3 regions of the Pseudoalteromonas spongiae UST010723-006 genome follow, and region 2 is predicted to be linked to each of the others. Evidence: predicted binding sites of a transcription regulator. Region 2 holds the regulator's gene; each other region holds the start of a gene.
The links. Region 2 encodes sigma-54, which starts transcription at its own class of promoters, with help from an activator protein. Its sites were predicted from a motif close to GTTGGCACGNNNNTNGNNT; they were not measured.
Positions count from the first base shown of each region.

Region 1 (4,255 bases), on a different replicon from region 2:
TACACGAAGTATCTCGTTAACTGATGTTGGTGAGCGTTTTTATGCTGGCTGTTTACGTGTAATTGAAGAGGTAGAAAATACGGAAAACATGCTTCAAGAATCGCAAGACACTTTGCGAGGAAATTTACGAATATCGGCAACATCTGATTTCGGCCGACAATATGTTGCCCCCGCCCTTGCAGAATTTAGCAGTATTCACCCAGATGTCTCACCTCATTTGATGTTAACTGACAGCTTAATTAACATCATCGATGAAGGGGTAGATATCGCGTTTAGATTTGGTAATTTACCAGACAGTAACCTTATTAGTAGGCAGTTAGCTAAAAATCGACGAGTGCTGTGTGCCTCGCCTGATTACATAAAAAATTATGGATTACCGCAACACCCTAAAGAGTTATTAAAGCATCGATGTCTGATTTTAGAGCGCTCAGGACAACCACTAAACGAGTGGTATTTTGAAATTAATAACAAACGGCAGCTAATAAAAGTAGCGCCGCATTTATCGTGCTCTGATGGTGAAGTAATTAGGCATTGGGCAGTTCAAGGTCATGGTATAGCATTTAAATCGTTGATCGACATAAGAGAAGATCTCTCTAAAAACAAACTTGTATTGCTATTAGATGAATACGTACGAGGGTTTAACCACAGCGATACTGAAGTAGTGGGCGTACAAGCCATTTATGCAAGCAGACAATATTTACCAATGCAGGTAAAAGTATTTTTAACTTATTTTGAACAGTGGTTGAATCATAAATCTATTAAAATATGAAATATCAAAGAGTTAGTTTTAGATGTTATGGCTTGACGACGTGGTGTGGTTTAAATTTTAAAATAAAAAAAGCGACTATCTGGGGATAATGATAGTCGCTTAGGCCTACTCGTTGGGTTTAAATCAGATTAATAAACTCTGTGGTTGCAAAGCTATTAGCAGTTTTGTTCTTCGCTGCCGATCTCTTCTTTCGCTTTTTCACACAGGTCTTCGGCTTTGTTTTGCGCGTCAGTGATGGCTTCATCAATACGCTCGCCTGCATCTTCTGCTGGGCCTTCAGAACAACCCGTTAGTGTAAATACTGCACCAAGTGCAATTACTTTTGTCATTGCCATTAATGTTTTCATGATATTTTTCCTTATAAAATTAATTGAGTATTAGCGGTTTTTGGCCCGCTTAAGCCCTGGGTGCCCTTACTCTGGGTAAAATCAGCGACAGTACCAACAGTGCGACAAATACAAAGAATAAAATTTTCGCGATACTCGCTGCGGCGCCTGCAATGCCACCAAATCCTAAAAGTGCGGCAACAATTGCTAAAACAATAAATGTAAGTGACCAACCAAGCATACATCCTCCTTAATTATCGGTTTCGGTTAACTATTAAGCGGTTACTTCTTGCAATGCTTTCATCTCGTCATGACACGCTTGCATGCTGTTTTGAATCAGTTTTAACGTACTGAAGTAAGGGGCTGGCAATGGCTCTTCAAGCGCAGCTTCAATTTTATCAAGCACGCGGTCTTCAACTTCTTCAAGTTGGGCAATGTAAGTATGCTCTTTGTCAGTACTTACTACCGACAACACCTTGGTATATGTTTCGCGCATTGATACAACTAAGTCGCTGTCCGTTTCGACTTCACCTTCATCAAGCACTACTAATGGTTGCAATTCAGCCGCGGCACGCTCTTTCTCAGAAATCATGCGGTCGAAGATGATTTCAAGACTTTGGCTAGAGACTTTTGTTTTAGCTTCTTTATAAAATTCGATACCGCCATTTAAAACTTTCACAAGCTCTTTTACCGGGGTTAAGTTGTAATTCGAGTTTGACATAAATGCTCCTTTTCAATTTTCTTAACGGTTCAAACTATTAATGCATGGCATGTGCCAAAAATTAAAGTATTAAAAATCAGTTGTTTAGGTTGTTTTGTTGAAAAGTGCCTGCGACACATTTACAGGCACTATGAAGTTTTTACTTATCTTGACTCTGTATATCTTGCAAAGAGTGGCCACCCTTTGCGTTAAAGTCCAAAGTACGGATTGGGAATGGAATAAGAATGTCGTTTTGTTCAAGTGTTTTATGAATAGTGGCAACCGCTTTGTGGCGCATTTCCATAAAGCCAATCTCGCCTGGGTAGTCTATCCAAAACCATACAAGCAGGTTTACTGAGCTGTCAGCAAACTCGCTGGCATATACTGCAGTTTCAGATTGTTTAATTACGCCATCAAGATCATTAATAGCATGGGTAAGTACGTCTCGTGCTTTATCTACATCGTCTGCGTAAGAAATCCCCACAGGTACTTCAATACGACGTTTACGTAGGCGCGAGTAATTTAATAGCTCGTTTTTAAACAGGATTTTGTTGGGCACTATGGCCATTTGACCATAAAAGTTCTCTATTAGAGTATTGCGCAGGTTAATACGCTCTACGGTGCCAAAGGTATCGCCCGCTTCTATAATATCGCCAACGCGAAATGGTTTACGAATACCCATTACAATGCCTGCAATTAGGTTTTCGGTCATATCTTGAAAAGCAAAGCCAATAGCAAGGCCAATAATACCCGCACCCGCAAGTAATGATGCTACTGCTTTTGACAGCCCCATAATGTCGAGTGCGAAAAAGAAACCAATAACAATAATCACCATGCGACAAATGCCTGTAATAAGGCCGGCAATTTGTGATGACTCAAAAATGCGGTTAAGTAACTTCTTTATCCAACCCGATATCCATTTAGATAAAACTAAAAACACAATGAAGATAACAAGCGCAATTACCATGTTGGGCAAATTCTTTATGGTTATTTCAAGCCAATGAGTGAGCTTTTCATTTATAAGAGACCAAAACTTCTCCAATGTAATCGACATAACTGCTCCTTTAATAAAGTAATGACGTTACCTTGGGGCACGCAGTTTATATGCCAGCGTAGCTAAATTGAGTAAGGCTAAGGTGTTGTGAGGCGTTTGTAATAATGGGGCGGTGTATTTGTGTAAAAGGTACATGGATATTTTTCACACTGGTTATGTAAATACTACATTGGCAAATTTCTATTTTTGTATAAGCTGTTGATATTTAATGCTAAAAATTCTGGTATGTGAAATGCATTAAGTAAATCGAACTCAGCAAAAAGGAAATTTATTATGAATCGTACATTTAATACACTTGCACTAGTTACTGTTTTATCTACAACTGCTCTTTCAGTAAATGCGAAAGACAACCAGTGGAAAAAAGAAGCAAGCGACGCTTGGATTGATGGTAAAGCTGAAGCAACCTTACTTTTCAATACACAGTTAAATTCGTTTGATATTAACACCGATGTAGATAAAGGTGTGGTAACGCTAACGGGTAAAGTAAATCACGATGTTGATAAAAAGCTGGCACAAGAGTTAGTGATTGGTATCGACGGCGTTAAAGAGGTTGAAAACCGTTTAACAGTGATACCAGATAGCAAAAACAAGTCAGAAAAAGACGACAGTCAAATTGAGTCTGACTTTGTAGACGCAAAAATTGCAACGGTAATCAAAACACGCTTATTGTTCGATACAGATATTAGCGGTACGAGCATTGACGTTGATGTTGAAGGCCAGAACGTTACCTTAACAGGTGAAGTTGAATCAGAAGCTGAAAAGCAATTAGCAATTACCATTGCTAAAAATGCAGACGACGTTGAAAACGTAGAAGATAACCTTCGCGTTGTAAAACAGTCTTAATCCTGTCCCAATTACTGCACTACAAAAAAGCACCGAAAGGTGCTTTTTTTATGCCTGTATTCAATTCATGTAATTTTTGTTTTAAACGCAATAATAAACTATATAACCATGTTGTACGTATACCAATTAAACTCCTATTAGGTACCTAGTTATGTTTTGTGCGGATTGCGAAAGAATCGATAACTACTTATTCCCTGAAACCACGTTTTGGTTATTTTTACCAACCTTTGAGAGCGTGAACAAAGCAATTGTGTTTTGTGGAAATGGTGATTACCCCGCAACTCAGGTTGACTCACATTGCATTCGGGTGAAAGTTACTAAGCGACAGGTTAATCGCTTTTTACTTGGTTTATTTGGCGAGTTTGAACCCAACGAACTAAATGCCTCAAAAATAACAACAACCGATGGAAGGGAGCCTAGTTTTGCTGATATTGGTCGTTTGGTGCCTGCAAGTGTGCTTATCAATCGATTAAACAGTGAATGGATAATTAACGCCATTGAAGGCGACAACTACGAAACGCATTTTCAACCAATTTTTGAATTAGACAAACACGGTGAAGTAA
Region 1 covers NZ_CP011040.1:1,478,315-1,482,569, reverse strand. Annotated here, with positions in the region: gene PSPO_RS20890 (LysR family transcriptional regulator) at 1-769, shown strand, start outside; gene PSPO_RS20885 (hypothetical protein) at 925-1,116, opposite strand; gene PSPO_RS20880 (DUF1328 domain-containing protein) at 1,166-1,336, opposite strand; gene PSPO_RS20875 (ferritin-like domain-containing protein) at 1,370-1,816, opposite strand; gene PSPO_RS20870 (mechanosensitive ion channel family protein) at 1,956-2,849, opposite strand; gene PSPO_RS20865 (BON domain-containing protein) at 3,123-3,692, shown strand; gene PSPO_RS20860 (EAL domain-containing protein) at 3,844-4,255, shown strand, end outside.
Region 1: PSPO_RS20875 (ferritin-like domain-containing protein) is a predicted target of sigma-54. The motif match lies at 1,857-1,875, and genes of this name have one in related genera.

Region 2 (4,255 bases):
GTCAATCGCTGGACTAGCTGTCACTTTGTGTATCACAAGTGGACACGCTATCGCTGAGCAGATCAAACTTAAGCATCCACTTGAGATTGACGCCGATGAGCAAGCTGCTCGCTTAAAAGAAAATGTCGGTATTTTTCGCCATAATGTACAAATTAAGCATGGCAATATGACCATCACCGCCGATTACCTTGAAGCACATAAACGAGCAGAGTTAGGAGATAACCAGCAATTACTTATTGCCAGTGGTGATCCGGTAAAATTTAGTGCTGAACAAGAAGATGGATCAATCATTGTCGCAAGTGCTAAAAAAGTCACTTATGACGTGGCTAAATCATTATTTACAATGTCTGGTGGCGCTAAATTTCAACAAAATGGCGACATGATGTCAGCAGATACCATCATCTATGATCGCGCTGCTGAAACAGTGACGTCTAAAAAAGCTGAAAACTCAACTAACCAAGTAAAAACCATCATCAATACGCAAAATGAACAAGGCGGACAATGAGCACATTAATTGCCGAAAAGCTGGCTAAAAGTTACAAATCACGCCAAGTGGTAAAAAATGTTGGCTTAGAAGTGAAAGCTGGTAGTATCGTTGGTTTGCTTGGTCCTAACGGTGCCGGTAAAACAACGACGTTTTACATGATTGTTGGTTTAGTACCGAGCGACAATGGCGTTATTCGTATTGACGATAATGACATTACATTGCAACCAATGCATAGTCGCGCCCGTTTAGGTATTGGTTATTTACCGCAAGAATCGTCGATTTTTAGAAAGCTTACTGTGTATCAAAACATCATGGCGATTCTAGAGACACGCAAAGAACTTAATCGTGTGCAACGTGAAGAAGCGCTCGATGATTTATTAGAAGAATTTAACATTGGCCATATCCGAGATTCACAGGGTATGGCATTGTCGGGCGGTGAACGTCGTCGTGTGGAAATTGCGCGCGCATTAGCCGCAAACCCCAAATTTATCCTGTTAGATGAACCTTTTGCTGGTGTTGATCCTATTTCAGTGATAGATATAAAGAAAATAATTGAGCATTTGAAAAATCGCGGCATTGGCGTGTTAATAACAGACCACAACGTGCGTGAAACCTTAGATGTATGTGAAAAAGCCTACATTGTTTCTCACGGCGAATTAATCGCATCTGGCACAGCTGAAGACGTTTTAAACAACCAAAAAGTACGCGATGTATACCTAGGTGAACAATTCAGACTATAGTAATAGTTATAGGCCTTAAATTTGGAATTGAATTGTTAACTAGCGGCTTGAAATCGAAAGAAGGATTAGAATAACTACATGAAGCAATCTTTACAGCTTCGCCTTGGGCAGCAACTAACAATGACTCCACAATTGCAACAGGCTATTCGCTTGTTGCAGCTGAGTACGTTAGATTTGCAGCAAGAAATTCAAGAAGCGCTTGATGCCAATCCTTTACTTGAAGAAGACATTGACTACAGTGACGATAAACAAAACAACGAAAACACTGAGTCAAACAAAGACGAATCAATAAATGGCGATGATGTTGAAGCAGCGCCAAGCCAAAGTGAAATAGAATCAAGCGACGCACTTAGCAACGAGAATATTTCTGACGATTTAGCTATGGATGTGTCGTGGGATGATTATATCAGCGCCGCACCTGTTTCTGTCAGTAACGCCCCAGCTCCTGACAACGATACTGTGTATCAAGGCTCAACCAGCGAATCATTGCAAGATTACTTAATGTGGCAATTACGCTTAACGCCGTTCAGCGACACCGACGAGATGATCGCAACCACCATTGTTGAGGCGGTAGACGATTCAGGTTATTTAACACAAAGTAGCGAAGAAATTTTAGAAGCGGTACAGCAATCTGACGACCAAGAACAAATTGAACTAGACGAAGTTGAAGCTGTACTTAAACGCGTTCAACTCTTTGACCCTGTTGGTATTGCTGCTCGTTCGTTACAAGAATGTTTATTGATCCAGCTCAATCAGTACGACAAAAATACCCCTTGGCTAAACGAAACAAAGAGCGTAATCTCAAACCATATGGAACTTTTAGGATTACGTGATTATCGTACAATAATGAAGAAGGCTAAACTCAAGGAGCCTGAGTTAAAAGAAGTCTTAACATTAATACATAGCCTTAATCCAAAACCAGCTGAAAGCATCATAAAAGAAGAACCTGAATATGTGGTTCCCGATGTTTCAGTAAAGAAAATTAAAGGACGCTGGCGCGTTGATTTAAACAACGATAGCATGCCAAAGATCCGCGTGAATGAACAATATGCTGCGCTTACTCGCTCGATGAAATCAAGCACTGACAGCCAGTTTATTCGCAACCATTTACAAGAAGCAAAATGGTTTATTAAAAGCTTAGAAAGTCGCAATGATACTTTATTAAAAGTAGCCAATTGCATTGTTGAACAACAACAGGCATTCTTTGAATATGGTGACGAAGCAATGAAACCTATGGTTTTAAACGACGTTGCCGAAATGGTCGAGATGCATGAGTCGACTATCTCGCGTGTAACAACGCAAAAATACATGCATACACCACGTGGCATTTATGAGCTTAAATACTTTTTTTCAAGCCACGTTAGCACGGAAAATGGGGGTGAGTGTTCATCTACCGCGATTCGAGCACTGATCAAAAAGCTAGTTGCGGCGGAAAATCCAGCTAAACCATTAAGTGATAGCAAGATTACCGACTTACTAGCAGAACAAGGAATTAAAGTGGCGCGACGCACTATCGCAAAATACCGTGAGTCGCTATCCATACCACCGTCTAATCAGCGCAAGAGCCTGATCTAGACCAAATAGAAGGAAAATGCTTATGCAATTAAACTTAACAGGTCGTCACGTAGAAATTACTGATTCTTTAAGAGACTATGTCACTAACAAATTTGCAAAACTAGAGAGGCATTTTGATCATATAAATAACGTGCACGTTATTCTAGATATTGAAAAACTATCACAAAAAGCAGAAGCTACTATGCATGTTAACGGTGGCGAATTGTTTGCCTCTACCGAGCATCAAGATATGTATGCAGCAATCGATGGCCTGGTCGACAAACTAGACCGCCAAGTAATTAAGCACAAAGAGAAACTTTCTCGCCACTAAAATGAAATTAACCGATATTATTGCTGAGGACTGCGCTAAAACCGCGGTCCTTTTTAATAGCAAAAAAAGACTGTTTGAATTTATTAGCGACCTTGCCCATCAGCAAGCCCCTGATATTACTTCTCAAGAGTTTCTTGAAGCCTTGCTGCAACGCGAAAAACTAGGTAGCACGGGTATTGGTAAAGGCCTCGCCATTCCTCATGGCCGCATTGATGGCCTACAAAATACCATTGGCTTTTTAATTGTAAATCAGTCACCTATTCCGTTTGATGCCATCGACGATAAAGACGTTGATATTTTTATCGTACTGCTCATACCAGAACAAAAGTGCCAGCAACATTTGCAGACTTTAGCCACCATCGCTGATAAACTAAAAGATAAGCAGTTTTGCCGTCAACTACGTCACGCTGAAAATAATCATCAGCTATATCAAATCATTAGTAGTGAGGCGAGTTAACTAAGGGAGATGTAAGTGCAACTTATTTTAGTCAGTGGTCGTTCTGGTTCAGGAAAAACAGTCGCACTCAGAGTATTGGAAGATCTCGGGTATTATGTTGTTGACAATATTCCTGTTAATTTATTGCCTTCGTTGATCCGCTCAGTTTCAGATAAATACGACAAAATTGCAGTGAGTGTTGATGCTCGTAATATGACTAAAGAGCCAGAGGAAATAGAAGAAGTACTCGACTATTTACCTGGTTTTGCAACACCAACCTTATTTTACCTTGATAGCGATGACAGCACGCTAATTAAGCGCTTTTCAGAGACGCGCCGCTTGCATCCGTTATCACTGAATAATATCTCCCTTGAAGAAGCCATTGAAGCTGAGAAAAAGCTGCTCGATCCTATCGCCTCACAAGCGGATATCTTTATTGATACAACAGGCTTAAGTGTTCACCAACTTGCCGATAGCATACGAGAGAAAGTACTCGGTAAAAAATCAAATCAGTTAATTATCACGTTTGAGTCATTCGGTTATAAACACGGTATTCCAAAACATGCTGACTATGTTTTTGACGCCCGATTTTTACCAAACCCGCATTGGGAGCCTGCTCTTAAGCCATTAACAGGGTTAGACCAACCAGTGATCGACTTCCTTTCTAGCCAGCCTGTAGTTCATAAATTTGCATGGCAAGTGCAAAC
Region 2 covers NZ_CP011039.1:2,864,696-2,868,950, forward strand. Annotated here, with positions in the region: gene lptA (lipopolysaccharide transport periplasmic protein LptA) at 1-505, shown strand, start outside; gene lptB (LPS export ABC transporter ATP-binding protein) at 502-1,227, shown strand; gene PSPO_RS13195 (RNA polymerase factor sigma-54) at 1,306-2,802, shown strand; gene hpf (ribosome hibernation promoting factor) at 2,825-3,112, shown strand; gene ptsN (PTS IIA-like nitrogen regulatory protein PtsN) at 3,114-3,569, shown strand; gene rapZ (RNase adapter RapZ) at 3,585-4,255, shown strand, end outside.

Region 3 (4,255 bases), 1.1 Mb from region 2:
AGTGCCAAATACACAATCCCATACAGTGTTGCATTTGATGAATAGCACGCAAAGGTAAACTTTTGTTTCCTATAAGTGGCTTGCTTTCTCTTTTTACTCTTTGATAATCTTGAATAAATGATATTGTTCTCGTAGCTCAGTTGGATAGAGCATTCGCCTCCTAAGCGAAGGGTCGCAGGTTCGACTCCTGCCGGGAACGCCATTAACGGCTATTAAGTTTTAACCCGCCTTTTTAATTGTTATTTGAACGTCATTAAATAATCTTTAAATCGAGCTATCTTTTATTGTTATGTAGCAATGTGATTAAAGTATTTCTTGAGCGTTACGCGGTTAACCCGAGTTATTGGTCATTAATACTAAATGCTAAGCTTCTCTTGGCTCTAGCTCCTTAGAAGCTTGCTAACGTAACCAAATCACCAATTTGTACGTTTGCCAGGAGTTTGTCGCCTATCACTTGGGCAATTGCGGTGTTTTGATTTACCTGAGTGACTCTCAACTGGTAATCAGTATTAATAATAAGCTGCTTTTGATTAAACCCTTTGCGCAGTGCAATTTGCAGCTTTTGTCCTTTCACTAGATTATTCTCAGCGCCAAGGCTAATGATCACGGTATCGTGATCGACGCTTAAAATACGTGCTTGCGCTGGAATACAGGCAAGATAGCTTGCTAAATCTTGGCCAAGCTTTAAGTTGATATCTGATATTGCTTGTCCATAAGGCATGGTCCAAAATTTTTCACTGTTCACATCGATACGGGCTGTTTTTTTGGTTTGCCAGGTGGCAAATGTATCGTAGTGTGTTTGTTTCAGCAGTTCGCCAGTTAAGCCATTGTATAGCGCCGTATTGATCGAGAAAAAACGTTCATAAGCTTTATTTTGCCAAAATGCTAACGATGAACTCTGTTGCTCACCAAGAGATAAGTCTTCTATTTGCGATATCCAGACAAACTGACTGTTATTTTGGTCGGCAATTTGTTGAATAAGCGCGCTTGAGTTGGCATCAAAATGCGCGGTGAACAGGTTTTTGGTATTAAGCTTACGGTTAATATCGGCTTTTGTGTTGAATAAATGGGTAAACTGATACAAATGTTTTACGAGCTTTTCGCTGTATGCTTTTGGTAATTCAAAAATTTGACCATAAGTTGCATGGCTCGGAGTTTTGAAACCGGTTCTTGTTAAAGCTACATTCTTTTTAATCGATGAATTTTGGCAAGTCTCGCTATTATCTAAAATATCAAGTCTTAGTGTAATTGAGAGCGTGTTGTCTGATTGAATTTCATCAATTACTTCAATCTGATCGATTGCTCCATGAGAGTAAACTTGGGTACTTGGTGTTTGCCAAATGCCATTTACCACTTGCTGTAGACTAGTAACTTGCGCACCTGAAAAAAGTAGAGCTTGCTGAATAGCATTTTCGGTTGCCATCATTCGAGCTTGTTCAACATTACCGTTGCGTATTTTGGCTTGACCGGTTGATTCATACCAAATTGCATGAGACGAAAAGCTCACAATAAAAAGAAGTAATACTAGATGTCGCATAGCGCAGCTCTCAATTTAAACCTTAGTCTGTATATTCAATTTCTGTACCAAACCATACAGTGGCGCGAAAATTGCTAATTCAAATGTAATATGCATTTGTATGGTGGCAATATGTTGAAATCAATTTTCAAAACATCAACTCTGATAACGAGCTTATATTTATTAGGTGGCTGTAGCCAACTGTTTGATAAACATATTGAATATGAATACCAAACACCAGATAACTACCCGGTGCTGTATGCGGTAGGGTATGCACCGATCAGTTTGCAACCCGGTACAACAACAGAGCAAAAATCGATTATGGCAATGAAGGCATCAAAGCTTGAGGCTTATCGTGAGCTCGCGGAACAAGTCTACGGACAAAAAGTTGACGCGCAAACGAGCGTTAAAGGCCTTATCGCTAGTAATGATACTTTGAAAGTACGTGTACAAGGTGTTGTACGTGGTGCGAAAGTAACAAAAAGCTACGCTGTGGGTGATACGTATGCAACAGAAGTTGAGCTAGATATGAAATTGGTACATGACTTATATATTGGTCAAACTAAACCAAGAAACGTTAAAAAAGTAACCTACTACTAGCAGGTTACTTTTTATTAGTAAATTCAAATTACGCTTTTAGCCCGCGAGCAATCGGGTTAGGTAGAGAGAAAGATTTGCCCGTTTTGTCATATCCGGTATGACTTTTACCAAATAGGATATTCTTTAATTTTTGTGAAGCAATCTGGCTTTGATTTGCTGCTACTTGATTCACATCATTCTGTTTTTTGCAGTCAGCTAATACCTGATTAATTTGGTTGATTGTTGGCTGATATTCAGCTTTATCAATACCGTCTTGATCGATTAATTTGGCAATGTGTTGGTCACGTTGCTGAATGGACTGCAACGATGCAACTTTGCTTTCAACAACAGATATCAACGATTCATGATCGCGCGCAACTATAGCTTCTAATTCCTGCTTTAGGATGTCAGCCATAGTATTCAACTCATCAAGTTGTTGCGCTAATATCTGTTCTAGATTCATAAACTATCGACCGAAAAGTTTAAATTCAAGCTTATTGATGTTTTCAGCAAGCTTCTCTGCATCAATTTTGTATTCGCCGTTAGCGATCGCTTTTTTAAGCTCGTTTACTTTTTTCTCATCAATACCTGATGATTGCTCCGCTTTTTCATTTAGCTTTTTAAGCTGTTGAGCTTGCGGTGTAATGCTCACTGAATCGCTAGTTGCCTTTGCAGTAGCAGTATTCACTTGCACTTGTTTATTAGCAGTTTCAGACGCTTGCTGCTTAGAGCTTTCAAGCCTGACGTTTGCTTGGCTGTTTGAGCCTTGATTTATTTGATTAACCATGACAGTTCTCTCTACTAAGATTTCACATCTTATGTATCGGCATCTCGGGTACAACCTTTAATAAAAAATGCACTATTTTTATTAAATTTGTAACCTCTTATTTAACCTGAAATTTCTACTAGAGTACAGCGCTAAATTGTGACTATTACCAGCTCAGTGTTTAAAACTCTTGCCTGAATTTTCTTTTTAGATTTTACATTGCGAATACTAATGTTGTCGCCTATGCGTCCATCTTCAAGCGCTTCACCTTGTGTTTTAATTGTCATGCCTTTAAAGCTTGCCAAAATAGTAATTTTATCGCCTTTACAAATAGTACAAATATAATTGTAGTTGATAGTTTGTCCCGCACGAACATTTCGTTTACTGCGGCTACCTATTAAGTTAGTACTCGATTTAAATTGATTCGAACGCGTTAAGTGTTTTGCAACTTGCTTGCTGGTTAAATGTTTTGCGGTAATTCGTTGCCCTTTACTGATCCCTTTTGCTGCCGTAATCACTTCAACGAGCTCTAATTGCTTTACATGCACAAAAACTTGCCAATTATTTTGGTCTAAACACTTAATTTTTATAGTAGATTGCCGATTAGTATTGATAGGATTTGCGGCACTTACTTGCAACTCGCGCTGACATGTTCGCGTTTTAATACGAGTGTCGAGCGGTAACGCCGTAATCGACAACTGCGAATTAGGGTGTTGGTTAGAGTTGGGTTGTTTGTTATCGGCAACATAATCTATTGCGATTTGCTGCAATTCTAACTTACTGTAAACCTTTGCTTTGAGTGAAGTCATAGCAAGCGCAGCAATTTGTATTAAAATAAAGAAATAAAGATTTTTTTTAAACAAACTCATAATGTTTCGACTATGCTTTATGGGTAAAACAAGGTATAACTAGCGAGTGTCAAAATTATGGCACATCAAGGTTATACGGTAGTACAATAACAAAGAAGCAAGAAGTATTCCTTTTCATTGCTTCAAGTTAGGAGATTGAAATGGCAGGCATTTTAGATTCGGTTAATCAGCGAACGCAACTCGTAGGTCAAAACAGGCTGGAGTTGTTGCTGTTTAAGTTAAAAGGCAGGCAGCGGTTCGGAATTAACGTATTTAAAGTACGTGAGGTTTTACAATGTCCTAACTTAACGGCAATGCCAAAATCTAATCATTATGTTAAAGGTGTGGCGCACATACGTGGGCAAACAATTTCAGTTATCGATCTTTCTTTAGCTATCGGTGGCCCTGGGATCCAAGATACAAAAGATTGTTTTATTATCATCACTGAATATAACCGTTCAGTGCAGGGCTTTTTAGTCGACTCGGTTGAGCGTATCGTTAATATCAACTGGGAATCAATTATGCCACCGCCGTCAGGTTCGGGCC
Region 3 covers NZ_CP011039.1:825,387-829,641, forward strand. Annotated here, with positions in the region: gene PSPO_RS03845 (FlgO family outer membrane protein) at 1-45, shown strand, start outside; tRNA gene PSPO_RS03850 (tRNA-Arg) at 126-202, shown strand; gene PSPO_RS03855 (flagellar assembly protein T N-terminal domain-containing protein) at 389-1,537, opposite strand; gene PSPO_RS03860 (LPP20 family lipoprotein) at 1,649-2,116, shown strand; gene flgN (flagellar protein FlgN) at 2,145-2,558, opposite strand; gene flgM (flagellar biosynthesis anti-sigma factor FlgM) at 2,562-2,882, opposite strand; gene flgA (flagellar basal body P-ring formation chaperone FlgA) at 3,014-3,730, opposite strand; gene PSPO_RS03880 (chemotaxis protein CheV) at 3,871-4,255, shown strand, end outside.
Region 3: PSPO_RS03855 (flagellar assembly protein T N-terminal domain-containing protein) is a predicted target of sigma-54. The motif match lies at 1,571-1,589, and genes of this name have one in related genera.